Regions from separate parts of the Mesorhizobium sp. M2A.F.Ca.ET.042.01.1.1 genome, predicted to be linked through region 2. Evidence: riboswitches for the same ligand, from Rfam matches in the RefSeq annotation. Region 2 holds a riboswitch; the other holds the start of a gene.
The links. Region 2 has a riboswitch for S-adenosylmethionine ahead of EOA23_RS09910 (homoserine O-acetyltransferase). Riboswitches for the same ligand answer to the same signal wherever they lie in the genome.
Positions count from the first base shown of each region.

Region 1: another riboswitch for S-adenosylmethionine. It lies ahead of EOA23_RS00415 (O-succinylhomoserine sulfhydrylase); the one in region 2 lies ahead of EOA23_RS09910 (homoserine O-acetyltransferase).

Region 1 is NZ_RZRX01000001.1:84,462-92,459, reverse strand. It holds gene EOA23_RS00420 (2'-deoxycytidine 5'-triphosphate deaminase) at 9-1,103, opposite strand; SAM riboswitch at 1,220-1,297, shown strand; gene EOA23_RS00415 (O-succinylhomoserine sulfhydrylase) at 1,354-2,544, shown strand; gene EOA23_RS00410 (ceramide glucosyltransferase) at 2,579-3,721, opposite strand; gene apaG (Co2+/Mg2+ efflux protein ApaG) at 3,998-4,390, shown strand; gene EOA23_RS00400 (Hsp33 family molecular chaperone HslO) at 4,632-5,441, opposite strand; gene argF (ornithine carbamoyltransferase) at 5,589-6,500, opposite strand; gene EOA23_RS00390 (aspartate aminotransferase family protein) at 6,517-7,716, opposite strand.
Region 2 is NZ_RZRX01000047.1:21,340-29,337, forward strand. It holds gene EOA23_RS09890 (ABC transporter ATP-binding protein/permease) at 1-1,398, shown strand, start outside; gene EOA23_RS09895 (DUF1194 domain-containing protein) at 1,457-2,257, shown strand; gene EOA23_RS09900 (glycosyltransferase family A protein) at 2,274-3,203, opposite strand; gene metW (methionine biosynthesis protein MetW) at 3,463-4,077, opposite strand; gene EOA23_RS09910 (homoserine O-acetyltransferase) at 4,074-5,243, opposite strand; SAM riboswitch at 5,340-5,417, opposite strand; gene EOA23_RS09915 (hypothetical protein) at 5,570-5,824, shown strand; gene hisC (histidinol-phosphate transaminase) at 6,446-7,549, shown strand; partial or broken gene EOA23_RS09930 (prephenate/arogenate dehydrogenase family protein) at 7,555-7,998, shown strand, end outside.

The DNA.
Region 1 (7,998 bases), on a different contig from region 2:
TTGGCAGCTCAGCGCGCGGTCCTGAAATGCTTGGAAAGCTTCAAGCCCTGCGCCTGGTAGTTCGAGCCGAGGTCGGTGCCGTAGAGCGCCTGCGGACGCTTCAGCATGTGCTCGTAGACGAGGCGGCCAACGATCTGGCCGTGGTCGAGGATGAAAGGCACTTCGTGGCTGCGCACTTCGAGCACGGCGCGGCTGCCGCTGCCGCCGGCGGCGGAGTGGCCGAAGCCCGGATCGAAGAAGCCGGCATAGTGGACGCGGAACTCGCCGACCAGCGGGTCGAAGGGCGTCATCTCGGCGGCGTAGAGCGGCGGCACGTGCACCGCCTCGCGGCTGACCAGGATATAGAATTCGTCAGGGTCGAGCACGATCTCGCCGGCGCCGCTCTTGTAGATCGGCTCCCAGAAATCGACGACGTCCTGCGCGGCGCGCTTGTCGACGTCGACCAGGCCGGTATGGTGCTTGCCGCGGTAGCCGACAAGCCCGTCCTTGTCGCCGTCGAGATCGATGGAGAGCGCGATGCCGCCACCGGAAATATTGGGCGGCTCGGTGGCGACCAGCATCTCGGCACGGTGAAGGTCGCGCAGCTCGCTCTCCGAAAGCACGGCATTGCCGATGCGGAAACGGATCTGCGACAGCCGCGAGCCGGCGCGCACGACGATCGGGAAGGTGCGCGGGCTGACCTCGAGATAGAGCGGCCCGTGATAACCGGCGGCGATCTTGTCGAACTCGTGGCCGCGATCGGTCATGACCCGCGTGAAGATGTCGAGGCGGCCGGTCGAGCTCTTCGGATTGGCCGAGGCCGAAACCTCGGCCGGCAATGCCAGGCTTTCCAGCAAAGGCACGATATAGACGCAGCCGGTTTCCAGGACCGCGCCGCCGGTGAGGTCTATCTCGTGCAGCTTCAGCCGTTCGAGCTTGTCGGCGACCAGATGATCGGGCCCCGGCAGGAAGGAGGCGCGCACGCGATAGGCCTTGTCGCCGAGCCTGAGATCGAGGCTGGCCGGCTGGATCTGGTTGGTGTCCAGCGCACGCGGCGACTTGAGCGCGTTCGCCTTGAACAGCGCCGCGATGTCCTGATCCGGAAGAATGCCTGTCTGCCGCAAAGGCTGGCTCCGTTCACAAGGCCGGGCGAGGACCCAAGCAGGCTGTTGCCGTCCGGCTGGTACAAACCTCTTAATGAAGCCGGCAATTGACGCAAGCGCGGCGGTCATTTAAAGGGTCGTTATCCCGTGGTGATTTGGCCGGTCGGCTTGCAGCCACGTTAAACAAGTCGCTAAAGGACCGTCGAGCCGCAAGGCTGTATGGACCGGTTGCGACTTCGCGGCCGGTTTTTTTGTGTCTGGAAGCAGGGCTATGAGCACCAAGAAGCGCAACTGGAAACCTCAGACAGCACTCGTGCATGGCGGAACGCTGCGTTCCCAGTATGGCGAAACCGCCGAGGCGATGTATCTCACGCAGGGCTATGTCTACGAGACGGCGCAGGCTGCCGAGGCCCGTTTCAAGGGCGAGGAGCCCGGCTTCATCTATTCGCGCTACGCTAACCCGACCGTCGACATGTTCGAGAAGCGCATGTGCGCGCTGGAAGGCGCCGAGGATGCCCGCGCGACAGCCTCCGGCATGGCCGCAGTTTCCGCTGCCCTGCTCTGCAGCGTCAAGGCGGGAGATCACATCGTCGCGGCGCGCGCGCTGTTCGGTTCCTGTCGCTGGGTGGTGGAGACGCTGGCGCCGCGCTACGGCATCCAGGCGACGCTGATCGACGGCACCGACATCGCCAATTGGGAAAAGGCGGTCAGGCCGAACACCAAGCTGTTCTTCCTGGAAAGCCCGACCAATCCGACGCTGGAAGTGGTCGACATCGCCGCTGTCGCCAAGCTCGCCAATTCGATCGGCGCGCGCGTCATCGTCGACAACGTCTTTGCCACACCGCTGCAGCAGAAGCCGCTGCAGCTCGGCGCTCACATCGTCGTCTATTCGGCGACCAAACACATAGACGGCCAGGGCCGCTGTCTCGGCGGCGTCATCCTGTCGGACAAGAAATGGATCGACGAAAACCTGCACGACTATTTCCGCCACACCGGCCCCAGCCTCTCGCCGTTCAACGCCTGGACGCTGCTCAAGGGGCTGGAGACGCTGCCGCTTCGCGTGCGCCAGCAGACCGAAAGCGCCGGCAGGATCGCCGATTTCCTGGCCGGCCGGCCTGAGATCGCGCGCGTCATCTATCCGGGCCGCGCCGATCACCCGCAGGCCGATATCGTCAAGAAGCAGATGTCCGGCGGCTCGACATTGATCTGCCTTGACGTCAAGGGCGGCAAGCAGGCGGCCTTCGCCTTCCAGAACGCGCTCGACATCGTGCTGATCTCCAACAATCTCGGCGACGCCAAGAGCCTGATCACCCATCCGGCGACGACGACGCACAAGAACCTGAGCGACGAGGCACGTGCCGAGCTCGGCATCGGTCCCGGCACGCTCAGGCTCTCGGTCGGCCTGGAAGACACCGACGATCTGCTGGACGACATCGAGCAGGCGCTGAAGGCGGCAAAATAAGCTGGAAAATATCGCGGGAGATCGCTCAGACGATTCAGGCGATCTCCTTGAGTTCTTTCAGCTCGCGGGTGCGGATTGTCATCGCATTGCCGCGCCACTCGACGGCGCCGCCGAACCAGGCGCGAGCCCAGATGGCGGGCAGCATGGCGTCACGCACGATCATCGGGGTGACGCTGCGCGGCGACAGGTACCAGCCCTTGGCAGCGGCCAGCAGGCATTCCGGCAGGTAGGCGATCGCCAGCACGCACAAAGCCGTGCTGGGCAGGCTGACGCCGGCGCTTGCCGCGGCAATCAGCGCCAGCAGCAGCGGCATCGCGGCGCCTGTGAGGATCTCCGGGGCGAAGAACAGCGGGAACGTCACCCGGCGCAGCCGCGCCCAGCGCGTCTGACGCGACCAGATCTCGGCGAAGCTGCGCTGTCCAAGCGGCTGCTCGAAAGGCGAGGCGACGAGATTGACGCGCAGGCCCAGGCTGTTGACCAGCTTGGTGGCGGCCGCGTCCTCGGCGATCTCGGCGGCCAAGGCCTGGATGCCGCCATTGGCGTCCAGCATCGGCTTGTTCCACAGCATGCTCTTGCCCTGGGCGAAGCCGAGGCCGAGCGCCTCGCCGGCATATTGCCAGCGCGCCTGCAGCGTGTTGAGGAAGGCGCATTCGACTTCGGCCCAAAAGCCGTCCGGCCGCGAACCGATCGGCGTCGAGCAGACGAGGCCGGTATCCGGGCGCCATGCCGCCATCAGGTGCTGGACATAGTCCCTCGGCATCAGCACGTTGGAATCGGCGAGGACGACCCAATCGTGCCGCGCCGCCTGCCAGCCCTTGACGCAGTTGTTGAGCTTGGGATTGGCGCTGATATGGTCGTCGCCGATCAACAACCGCGCCGGAAGCTTCGGGTGGCGCGCGATCGCCGCATCGATGAGCCTCACTACCGGGTCCTCGGCATGCGCGACGCAGAAGATCAGCTCATAGCGCGGCCAGTCGAGCGAGAAGGCGCGCTGAAGGGTCTCCTGCGTGAACGGCTCGACGCCGCGCGAAGGAACGATGATCGAGACCGGCTGCGCGCCGACGGGCGGCGCAATGACATGTCTTCGTTTCAGCCGCGACGCGGCTAGCAGGATGCTGGCGAGGTTCGAGAGAAGAAGGGCTGACGAAGCCAGGCCGGCTGCGATAGTCAGTTCCATCGAGATCTGGTCACCCTATCTCTTTGTTTTCACGCAATTCCGGACGGAAAACCGCTCACACTTTTCCTGGAATTGCTCTTGGCCGCATGCGGCGGTTTCATCAGTCACAGAGCGCCCGAGTCGCCCGGCACGGTTTGTGCACACCAACATTGTCATGTGTCACTTAAATGACATTGTTTTTCGCCACGTGCGCTACAAGGCTGGCAGAATGGTCGGCGCTGCGCGTCCAACAGGGAAGCGCGACGAAATGTTCCGCCGTGGCAACCGGAGTGGCCCATGTATCGCGCAGTGACGCGCAACATCGAAGTGCTGGTCAGACCCTTCTATCTGGAGGATAGATCCGATCCGTCGGAGAACCGCTATGTCTGGGGCTATCAGGTGACAATCGACAACCGCTCCGACGATTTCGTGCAGCTTTTGTCGCGCTACTGGCACATCACCGACGGCCAGGGCCGTGTCGAGGAGGTGCGCGGCGCTGGCGTCGTCGGCGACCAGCCGGAGCTCAATCCCGGCGACAGCTATCAATACACGTCAGGCTGTCCGCTCTCGACACCGTCGGGCATCATGGTCGGCCACTACACAATGCGCAACGGCCGCGGCGAGACGTTCGACATCGCCATACCGGCGTTTTCGCTCGACATGCCGGGGACAAGGCGGACGGTGAATTAGAGAACTTGGGTTCCTCACCCCCGCAAAGCGGGGGAGAGGTGTCCCGGCGAAGCCGGGACGGAGAGGGGGACGACCTACGCGAGGCCAAATCTCCGCGGAGGGATTGGCGCGGGAGCGAACACGAGATATGCGCTCAGGCGTCTTTGGACAGCGGGTTACCAGCTATGCCAAAGACCCCTCTCCGTCCCGGCTTCGCCGGGCCACCTCTCCCCACTTCGTGGGGCGAGGAACCGGAGCTTTCTTACTCCGCGGCGAACTCTGCCGGGTCGAAGTCGTATTGCGTCGAGCAGAACTCGCAGGCGACATGGATGCCGCCCTCCTCGGTCGAGTCCTTGATCTCCTCAGCCGAAAAGCCTTGGAGGATGCCGTGGATCTTCTCGCGCGAGCAGGAGCACTGGTCGTCGACGGGCACGCTGCGGAAGACGCGCACGCCGTGCTCGTGGAACAGCCGGTAGAGCAGCCGCTCGGCGCCCACGGTCGGGTCGATCAGCTCGGTCGGCTCGATAGTGCCGAGCAGCGCCAGCAATTCCTGCCAGGAATTGTCGGCCGGGTGGTCTGTCAGCTCGCGGTCGTCGCCGTCGCCGCCCGAAATATCGGGAATGCGCATGCGCTCCGGCGCCTGAGGCAGGAACTGCGCCAGGATGCCGCCTGCCCGCCACTGCTCGTGTGCGCCGCCCGGGCCGGGCGTGACCAGCTTGGCAACCGACATCTTGATATCGGTCGGGATCTGCTCCGACTGGCGGAAATAGGTGCGCGCGGCATCCTCCAGCGAGGTGCCGTCGAGCTGGACGATGCCCTGGTAGCGCTGCGTGTGCGCGCCCTGGTCGATGGTCAGAGCCAGGACGCCGTTGCCGAGCAGAGCCTGCTGGCGGGCGACGGGCTCGGGATAATTGTGGCGGCTCAAAATAGCGTCGAGCATCGGCCCGAGCTGCACGGTGCGGCCGCGCACATCAAGCGGCGCGACCTCGTAAGGCACGACGTGGTCGTCGCCGGCGAAGCCGAATTCACCGAGTTGGGGTTTATGCTCAGCCAAGGTCTGGGTTTCCAACATGACAAAACTCCGGGGCGCAGCCATGCAACCCGATGAGCCGCATGCGTCGAAGCGCGTTCAATTTACGTGATGGCCCGCAAATAGGCATCACCTGTCCCCAGATCAAGTTGACCCCAATCTGGCCGGAAGCGGTCAGGTCCGCCCTTCTCAAGCGCCCAGGCACCAGGCCAGCACCGCCTTCTGGGCGTGCAGCCGGTTCTCGGCCTCATCGAAGACCACCGAATGCGGCCCGTCGATCACCTCGTCGGTGACCTCTTCGCCGCGATGCGCCGGCAGGCAGTGCATGAACAACGCATCGGGCTTGGCCTTGGCCATAAGCGCCGCGTTGACCTGATAGGGCAGGAAGACGTTGTGGCCGCGAGCGCGGTGCTCCTGGCCCATCGAGACCCAGCTGTCGGTGACGACGCAATCGGCCTGATCGACGGCTTCCTCGGCGGATTTGGCAAACCGGACCTTGCCGCCGTTGGCTTTCGACCAATCGACATATTTCTCGAAAGGCTCGCTGCCTTCCGGCACCGCGACATTCAAGTTGAAACGGAACCGGGCCGAGGCTTCGAGCAGCGAGTGCAGCACATTGTTGCCGTCGCCGGTCCAGGCAAAGGTCTTGCCGGCCACCGGGCCGCGATGCTCCTCGAAGGTCATGATGTCGGCCATGAGCTGGCAGGGATGCGTATCGTCGGTCAGCCCGTTGATGACCGGAACCGTGGCGTTCTCGGTGAGCTCGATCAGCCGGTCGTGCGAGGTGGTGCGGATCATGATGGCGTCGACATAGCGCGACAGCACTTTCGCCGTGTCGGCGATGGTCTCCGAGCGTCCGAGCTGCATCTCGGTGCCGGTCAGCATGATCGTCTCGCCGCCGAGCTGGCGCATGCCGACATCGAAGGACACGCGCGTGCGCGTCGACGGCTTGTCGAAGATCATGGCCAGCACCTTGCCGTCGAGCGGTTTTGAGCGCTCACCCGCCTTGAGCCTGGTCTTTCGCGCGATCGCGTCGTCCAGCATGATGCGCAGGTCGCCCGCCGAAACGGCGGATAGATCGGTGAAGTGGCGGACGCTCATCGGCAGGTTCCAGAACTTATTTCGCGGCTTCGGCCGCTATCGCGTCGGTCAGCCCCTTGGCGCCGCCGCGGATGCGCTTCAGCGCCTCGCCGATCTCCTCGTCGGTGACGGTGAGTGGCGGCAGGAGGCGGATGACATTGTCGCCGGCCGGCACGGCAAGCAGGTGCTGGTCGCGCAGCGCCATGTTCACCTTGGTGTTGGGCATGGCGCATTTCAGGCCGAGCATCAGGCCGGTTCCCCTGATGCCTTCGATGACCTCGGGAAATTCGTCCGCGACCGCCGCAAGGCCCTGCTTCAACAACAGCGCCTTGCGCTGCACGTCCTCGAGGAAGCCGTCGGCCAGCACCACGTCGAGCACGGCGTTGCCGACCGCCATCGCCAGTGGATTGCCGCCGAAGGTGGTGCCGTGCACGCCGGCGGTCATGCCGGTCGCCGCCTCATCCGTGGCGAGGCAGGCGCCCAACGGGAAGCCGCCGCCGATGCCCTTGGCGATCGCCATCAGGTCGGGCGTGACGCCGGCCCATTCATGCGCGAACAGCTTGCCGGTGCGGCCGATGCCGCACTGGACTTCGTCGAAGATCAGAAGCAGGCCGTGCTGGTCGCAGAGCTGCCGCAGCCGTTTCAAGGACTGCGTCGGCACCGGGCGTATGCCGCCCTCGCCCTGCACGGGCTCGATCAGTATGGCCGCGGTCCCCGCCGTGATCGCCTTTTGCGCGGCATCGATGTCGTCGAATGCAATCTGGTCGAAGCCTTCGACCTTGGGCCCGAAGCCCTCGAGATATTTGTACTGGCCGCCGGCGGCGATCGTCGCCAGCGTGCGGCCGTGGAAGGCGCCTTCGAAGGTGATGATGCGAAAACGCTCGGGATGGCCCTTGACGAACTGATAGCGCCTTGCCGTCTTGATGGCGCATTCCAGCGCCTCGGCGCCCGAATTGGTGAAGAACACCTTGTCGGCAAAGGTGGCATCGACCAGCCGCTCGCCCAGCCGGCGCTGTTCCGGGATCTCGTAGAGATTGGAGACGTGCCAGAGCTTGGCGGCCTGTTCGGTGAGCGCCGCGACCAAATGCGGATGGCTGTGGCCCAGCGAATTCACCGCGATGCCGCCCGCGAAGTCGAGATATCGCTCGCCCTTGTCGGTGACCAGCCAGGTCCCCTCCCCACGGTCGAAAGCCAGGGGTGCGCGGGCAAAGGTCTCGTAAAGCGCCGAACCGCTCATTATATGCGTCTCCGGAACCGGAAATCAAAAAAGCCGCCAATGCGGCGGCCTTTGCGGCTTATCATGTTTTTCGGCCATGAAGTCAACGAAAACGTCACGCAGAAGCGCGTGGCAAGCCCCGATGCCACGCCGGCCCATCAGCGGTCAGGCAAGTTGGGGAAAACCGTAAAAACCGAATCAGTGTTGCCTTTGGGACTCTTGTCACCGAGTCAGCGCATAAGGTAATTGTAGTCGAGAAATAACTATATTTCGTGCGGCGGACCTAAATCACCCGGTACATGT
Region 2 (7,998 bases):
GGCGTCAATCCCGATCAGCGCATGCAGCAGGATGCCGCCCATCTGTCGGATCTGTCGACCGACCTTGGCGTCGGCCTATTGCAGTCCTTCATCCTGCTGGCGTCCTTCATCGGCGTGCTCTGGCAGCTCTCTTCCGGCTTCGTCTTCCATATCGGCGGCCATTCGCTCACCATACCGGGCTACATGGTCTGGGCTGCGGTCCTCTATGCCGGCATCGCGTCCTGGCTGAGCTGGCTGGTGGGCCGGCCGCTGATACGCTTCAACAGCGACCGCTACACCCGCGAGGCGGAGCTGCGCTCCTCGATGGTCCGGGTCAACGAGAATGTCGATGCGATCGCTCTGGCCCATGGCGAGGCCGATGCCAGGCGCCAGCTCGAGCTCGACCTTGGCACCGTGCTTGGCGCCATGCGGCGTATCTACAGCGCCCAGATCAACCTTTCCTGGGTCACCGATGCCTATGGCTGGATCACCGTGGTAGCCCCGATCCTGGTGGCCGCGCCCGTCTATTTCGCGGGCGACATCAGCTTCGGCGGGTTAATGATGGCGGTGGGCGCCTTCAACCAGGTGAATTCCTCGCTGCGCTGGTTCATCAACAATATCGGCGCCATCGCTGACTGGCGGGCAACGCTGATGCGCGTCGCCGACTTCCGCATCGCGCTTGGCGAAACGGACATCCTGCACGACAAGGAAAAGCGAATCGAGGTCGGCGAGAATCCGGACGGCAAGCTGACATTCGACGAGCTCGAAGTCGCCTCGCCCGACGGCTGCACCAGGCTTGCCGAGACGAGCGTCGAAGTCCATCCGGGCGAGCATGTCATGATCACCGGCGATCCGCGCGCCGGCAAGACGCTGTTCTTCCGCGCCCTTGCCGGCCTGTGGCCCTGGGGAGGGGGCCGCATCGGCATGCCCGACGGGGAGAAGCCGTTCTTCGTACCGCGCACGCCCTATTTCCCGCTCGGTTCGCTGCGCGATGTGCTGAACCACGCCGAAGGCGTCAAGATCGACGACGCCGAGATCAAGGCCGTGCTCGGCGAGGTCGGGCTGGAGCGCCTGTCGTCCCAGCTCGACCGCTCGGCGCGCTGGGAGCGTGAGCTGGCGGACGACGAGCAGCGCCTGCTGGCTTTTGCGCGGCTGGCGCTGCGGAAGCCGAAATGGGTCATCATCGACGAGGCGCTGGACACGTTGGACGGCGCGACGCTGCGGCGCGTGCTGGCGATGCTGCAGGCCAGACTCCCGGATGCAGCAATCCTCAATATCGGGCGCGGCCTGCACAACAACCAGTTCTTCCCGACGGCCTTCACCATCGTCAAGGACGTCTGCGGCCCGGCGCTCAAGCCGGCGCGCGTCCGCGCCGGAGCGATCGAGCCGCCGCCCCAGGCGGCGCACCGCAAGAAATAGCTTTATTTTGCCGCGATCGCCGGGAAGAATCGCCGGCGTCGACAGAACGCCTGCAGCCATGCTCGAGATGCTCAGCCTGCTTGCCTGTTTCGCCTGCGCCGAGGCGGCTTCGTTGCCCGTGCCTGACGGCGGCACGCCGGTCGATGTGGAACTCGTGCTCGCCGTCGACATCTCGCAGTCGATGGATGAGGACGAGTTCGCGCTGCAGCGCGCCGGTTATGTCGAGGCGCTGCGCCGTCGCGATTTCATCAACGCGGTGCGTTCGGGGACGAACGGGCGCATCGCGCTGGCCTATTTCGAATGGGCAGGGGTGGTGCGCGACGACGGCGTCATCGCCTGGCAGGTCATTGACGGCGAGGACAGCGCCAACGCCTTCGCCGACAGAATTGCCGCGCGGCCGTTCCGCAGCTTTCGCGGCACCTCGATCTCGGGCGCTCTCGGCTTCGGCGCAGGGCTTCTGGAGAAAAGCGCCTTTTCGGCGCCCCGCCGGGTCATCGACATATCGGGCGATGGCCCCAACAATACCGGACGGCCTGTCGCCGCGATCCGCGATGCCGCCGTTGCCGAGGGTATCGTCATCAACGGCCTGCCGATTCTCATCAGGCCGTCGCCGAGCGTCAGCCGGCTCGACCGATACTATGCCGATTGCGTGACCGGAGGAGACGGTTCCTTCGTGCTGCCGATCTATGCGGCGTCCGAATTCTCGACCGCCATCCGCCGCAAGCTGATCCAGGAGGTGAGCGGCCTCACCGACGCCAGATCCATTCGCGTCCAGGATGCGGCGCCCGTCGATTGCCTGCTGGGCGAGCGCCTCCGGCAGCGCTTTTCCGATCCCTATTTTCCGGAACTCGACCGATAGCTGTCTTGCAGCCGCGTCAGACCGCCCGGGCGCCGTATTTGGCGCGGAACTCGTCATAGCAATCGCGGCGCCAGCGCCGGCCGACGACATAGCCGCGCAGGAGCTTCGGCAGCGAATAGCCGAGCGCCTTGGACGAACGATTGGCGAGATAGCCGGAAAAGGCCTCCTGCAGCCGGCCCTTCAATGTGTCGGCGATGATCTGGCGAGCGATCATAAAGGGCGGGACATCGGGATAGCGGTCGGCGATATAGGGATGCTTGTCGATCAGGTTGGCATAGGCCGCGACATAGCCGTCGCGCCGGCGGGAGATCGAGTTCTCCGAATTGTACTTCTTCCAGTCGATGTCTTCGGACAGCTGGGCGCCGCCGCGGCGGGCAAAGCGCAGCAGAAGGTCGAGATCCTGCATGCGCGTGATGTCGCTGTCATAGCCGCCGATCGCCAGCAGCGATTCGTGCCTGGCGGTGATTGCCGAGCCGGCGATGAAAATAGTCTGCGAGACAAGGGCGCGCTGCAACGCGCTTTTATCAAGAAAGGTTTCGCGGTTGATGCATTTGGTGCTGCGGCTGCCCTTCAGCGACAGGAACGAGCTGATCAGGACTTCAAGCGAGGGATTCTGGTCGAAGCGCGCCAGCGTCCGCGCCAGCCGGTCCGGCAGATAAACGTCGTCCGAATCGAGGAAGGTCACCACGGGCGCCCGCGCGCGCTCGATGCCCGCGTTGCGGGCGGCATTGGCGCCGCGCCATTTGGCGCCGACATAGATCAGCCTCGGGTCGCGGATCTCGGCCAGCGCGGCGGCCGTCCCGTCGGTCGAACCGTCGTCGACCACGATGTGCTCGAAGCGGGTAAGTGTCTGCGCCAGAACGCTTTTCACCGCACGTACGACCTGACTGCGCCGGTTGTGGGTCGGCGTGATCACTGAGATCAGCGGAACGTCCTGGTTCGACATCAGGCTGTCACTGCCGGTCGGATCTGGCGCGTGTCGGATGGGTTTGATGGCTATGTTCTTATCCCACCTGTGATTTGCGGTCGACGCTACAAAAAAGCCACCTGTGTGTCACGCCGAGCCGGCCTAGAAATGCGAAATGGGGCTTTTTCCGCAACGTTGCGGTTTGATGGCAACACAATCGGCCTTCCGGCCCGCGGAGGCCGTCCGCCGGCAGAGCCGGCGGTGAGAATCATGCGCTCATGGAACCGATCGCGCGGCGTCAGCGCCTGAGCAGAAACACCGCTTGCTGGCCGAAGAAGTTCCAGAACCACCACGGCATCGACAGGCCGATCTTCTGGCCGTTGGCGTCGAGTGCGGTCGCCTTCTCGACGGTCGCGCCGAGCTCTTCGCACAGGTTGACGAAGTCGCGGATGGTGCAAAAGTGGATATTGGGCGTGTCGTACCAGGAGTAGGGCAGGTCCTTGGTGACCGGCATCCTGCCCTTGATCAGCAGCGAGAAGCGCACGCGCCAATGGCCGAAATTGGGGAAGGAGACGATGGCGCGGTTGCCGATCCGAAGCAGCTCATCAAGCACCACCTTCGGGTTGCGCGTCGCCTGCAGCGTCTGCGACAGTACGACGAAGTCGAAGCCCTTGTCGGCATAGAATTTCAGATCCGTGTCGGCGTCGCCCTGGATGACGGAGAGCCCGCGCGCCACGCATTCATTGACGCCGCGCTGCGACAGTTCCAGCCCGCGGCCATCGACCTGCTTGGTCTCCTGCAATAGTTCCAAGAGGACGCCGTCGCCCGAGCCGACGTCGAGCACGCGTGACTTGGCCGGAATGAGATCGGTGACGACTTCGAGGTCGACACGCTGGGCGCGGTTGACGCTCATAGGCTGAGCCCCCTTGCGCGTGCTGCCGAACCGATGAAGCCGTTGATGGCCGCGAACAGCTCCGGCTCGTCGAGCAGGAAAGCGTCGTGGCCGCGGTCGGTCTCGATCTCGACGAAGGAGACGGAAGCGCCCGCCGCGTTCAAGGCATGCACGATCGAGCGGCTCTCTTCGGTCGGGAACAGCCAGTCGCTGGTGAAGGAAACCAGGCAGAAGCGCGTCCTGGTGCCGGCGAAGGCATCGGCGAGGCGCCCGCCGTGATCGGCGGCAAGGTCGAAATAGTCCATCGCGCGGGTCAGATAGAGATAGGAATTGGCGTCGAAGCGGTCGACGAAGGTCATGCCCTGGTGGCGCAGATAGCTTTCGATCTGGAAATCGGCGTCGAAGCCGAAGGTGAGCGCCTCGCGGTCCTGCAGGTTGCGGCCGAACTTGCGGTGGAGCGCCGCTTCCGAAAGATAGGTGATGTGGGCGGCCATGCGCGCGACGGCGAGCCCCTTTTCCGGGCGCTTGCCGAACTCGAGATATTTGCCGCCATGCCAGTCCGGATCGGCCATAACCGCCTGCCGGCCGACCTCGTGGAAGGCGATGTTCTGCGAGGAATGGCGGGCGCCGGTGGCGATCGGCAGCGCCGAGAAGACCCGCTCCGGATAGCTCGCCGCCCATTCCAGCACCTGCATGCCTCCCATCGAGCCGCCGAGCACGCAAAACAGCTTTTCGATGCCGAAATGATCGACCAGCATCGCCTGCGCGCGCACCATGTCGCGTATCGTGATGATGGGCAGGTCGAGGCCGTAAGGCTTGCCGGTCGCCGGATTGGTCGAGGCCGGGCCGGTCGAGCCGAGGCAGCCGCCGATGACGTTTGCGCAGATGACGAAAAAGCGGTTGGTGTCGATGATCCTGCCGGGACCGATCAGCACTTCCCACCAGCCCGGCTTGCCGGTCACCGGATTGGTGTTGGCGACGTGCTGGTCGCCAGTCAGGGCATGGCAGACGAGAATGGCGTTGGAGCGCGCGTCGTTCAAGCTGCCGTAGGTCTGGTAGGCGATCTGGAAAGGCGAGAGCAGCGTGCCGGCGTCGAGCTTCAGCGGCTTGTCGGGGCCGAACTGCAGCACTGGGCTCGACGGATGGTCGGCCTCATCGTTGGTTCTTGCAGCGCGCTGAGCGGCCATGTCCGTCCTCGATCCTGTCCCGCATCTGCCTCGACACGACGCGGTGTCCGGCCGGCGGCGGACAACAAAAAACCGGCTTGCCGTCGCAAAGCCGGTTACAGGTTGCAAACGGCCCTTTAGCGAGTTGTTTAACGTGGCTGCAAGCCGACCGGCCAAATCACCACGAGGTTCTTGGCTCTTCTACGTCTGCGTTATGCGAACGTCAACGGCGGCATTCCGGTGATCTCGTCTTGCGTAATTTATGTAAATTACGCATATTGCGTGGATGATATCGGTTCGATCTGTTTCAATCATTTCACCGGCTTTTTTATCGGATGGAGGCAGGTATGCCACGCAATACCGCGGTTCCGGCGAGCGATTTCGCCCGAAATTTTGCGAAATATCAGGACGAAGCCATCGCTAAGAAGGTCATCAACGTGACCAGTCATGGCCGGATTGTTGGAGCGTATCTGTCTGCCGCAGAGTTCGCGCACTACGAACTACTGAAGCGCCGGGAGCGCGAAATCCTGACCGTGGGCGATCTCGATGAGGACACGATCGCCTCCATCGAAGCTGCCGAATATGGCGTGGAACCGAAGTGACGCTGCCGGTTCCAAGGCCCAGGTCTTGTCATTCGCTATAGTTTTCTTTGGAGTACCGAACATGACCGGGGCGGTATCGAAGGCGCGAAGGATCGCCCCTGCGCGATCGTTGTCGCTACGCCACGCGATGCGGACGGTCACATCCACACCATAGTCGCACCGATTACCCATAGCCCGCCACCGGACAATTCCGCGTCGATTGAGATTCCGCCGACAGTGTGCCGGGCCCTTGACCTCGACGGCGGCCGGCATTGGCTGCGCCTTGATGAATTGAACCGGTTCCTTTGGCCCGGCTACGATGTTCGACCGCGTTCCGACGGCAGTTACGCCTATGGAATGCTGCCGCCGGCTTTGTTCGAGCAACTGCGCCGAGGGATTTTGCAGCTTCAGCAGACGCGCAAGACGCGGGTTGTCAGCCGCGACGTTTAACGCCGAGCCCGGCTGAAGCGCGGTGTAGAAACAGATCCGGGCCACGTGCTTCAAGCCCTTGTTTTAATGCGTGTCGTTGTTCCGGAAACCGCGGCACACTTCGCGGCGATATGCAGTAGGCCTCTCGACATTGCCGGTCACGGCTTGTATTTCCGCTGCGGCCTTCAAAGGCCCTCTCGACGGATTTGTGACATGAAGCAGGATCAGCCCCGTCCGACGCCCCGCGCGGGCATCATGGACATCGAGGCCTATGTGCCGGGAAAAAGCACCGCGCCGGCCGGCGTGACGAAAGTCTACAAGCTGTCGTCGAACGAAAATCCGCTGGGGCCCTCGCCGAAGGCGATCGAGGCCGCGCGCGAGGTGGCGGCGAAGCTCGACGTCTATCCCGACGGCACGGCGCGGCGGCTGCGCGAGGCGATAGGCGAGGTGCATGGGCTGAACCCTGCGAACATCATCTGCTCCAACGGCTCGGACGAGATCCTGGGACTTCTGGCGCAGACCTATGTCGCGCCGGGCGACGAGGCCGTGTTCACCGAACACGCCTTCATGGTCTACAAGATCTACATCCAGGCGGCGGGCGCCAAGCCGGTGGCGGTGAAGGAAACCGACGAGCGCGCCGATGTCGACGCGATCCTCGCCGCGGTCACGCCCAAGACGCGTATCGTGTTCCTTGCCAATCCGAACAACCCGACCGGCACCTACCTGCCGTTCAGCGAGGTGCGGCGGCTGCATGCCGGCCTGCCCAAGAATGTGCTTCTGGTGCTCGACGCGGCCTATGCCGAATATGTGCGGCGCAACGACTATGAAGCCGGCATCGAGCTTGCCGGCAGCGCCGAGAACGTGGTGATGACGCGCACCTTCTCCAAGCTCGGCCTCGGCGGCGCGCGCGTGGGCTGGATGTACGGGCCGGCGCATATCGTCGATGCCATCAACCGTATTCGCGGTCCCTTCAACGTCAACGCCACCGCGATAGAGGCCGGCATCGCCTCGATCCGCGACCGCGCCCATATCGAGCGCAGCGTGACGCATAACGAGAAATGGCTGGGATGGCTCAGCGCGGAGTTCATCGGGCTCGGCCTGCGCGTCACGCCCAGCGTCGGCAATTTCGTGCTGATCCATTTTCCCGACGACAAGAAACATTCGGCGGCGGCCGCGGACGATTACCTGAGCGCGCGCGGCTATATCCTGCGCCGCGTCACCGGCTACGGTTTCCCCAACGCGCTGCGCATGAGCGTCGGCACCGAGGAAGCCAACCGCGGCGTCATTGACGCGCTGAAGACCTTCCTGAAAAGCTAGACACCATGGCATCACCGATGTTCGAGAAAATAGCGCTGGTCGGCATCGGCCTGATCGGCTCATCGCTCGCCCGCGTCATCCGCCGTGAAGAGCTGGCGCGTCATATCGCCATCGCGACGCGCAGCGCATCGACGCTGAAGCGCGCCGAGGAGCTCGGCCTTGGCGATTCCTACACGACGGAGGCAAAAGAAGCGGTGCGCGACGCCGATCTCATCATCGTCTCGGTCCCGGTCGGCTCGTCCGGCGAGGTCGCGGCCGAGATCGCGCCGGCGCTGAAGAAGGGCGCCATCCTCACCGATGTCGGCTCGACCAAGGCTTCCGTCATCGCGCAGATCGAGCCGCACGTGCCGGAAGGCGTACACTTCATTCCCGGACATCCGCTGGCCGGCACGGAAAAGTCCGGACCCGATGCGGGCTTTGCCGATCTCTTCGAGAACCGCTGGTGCATC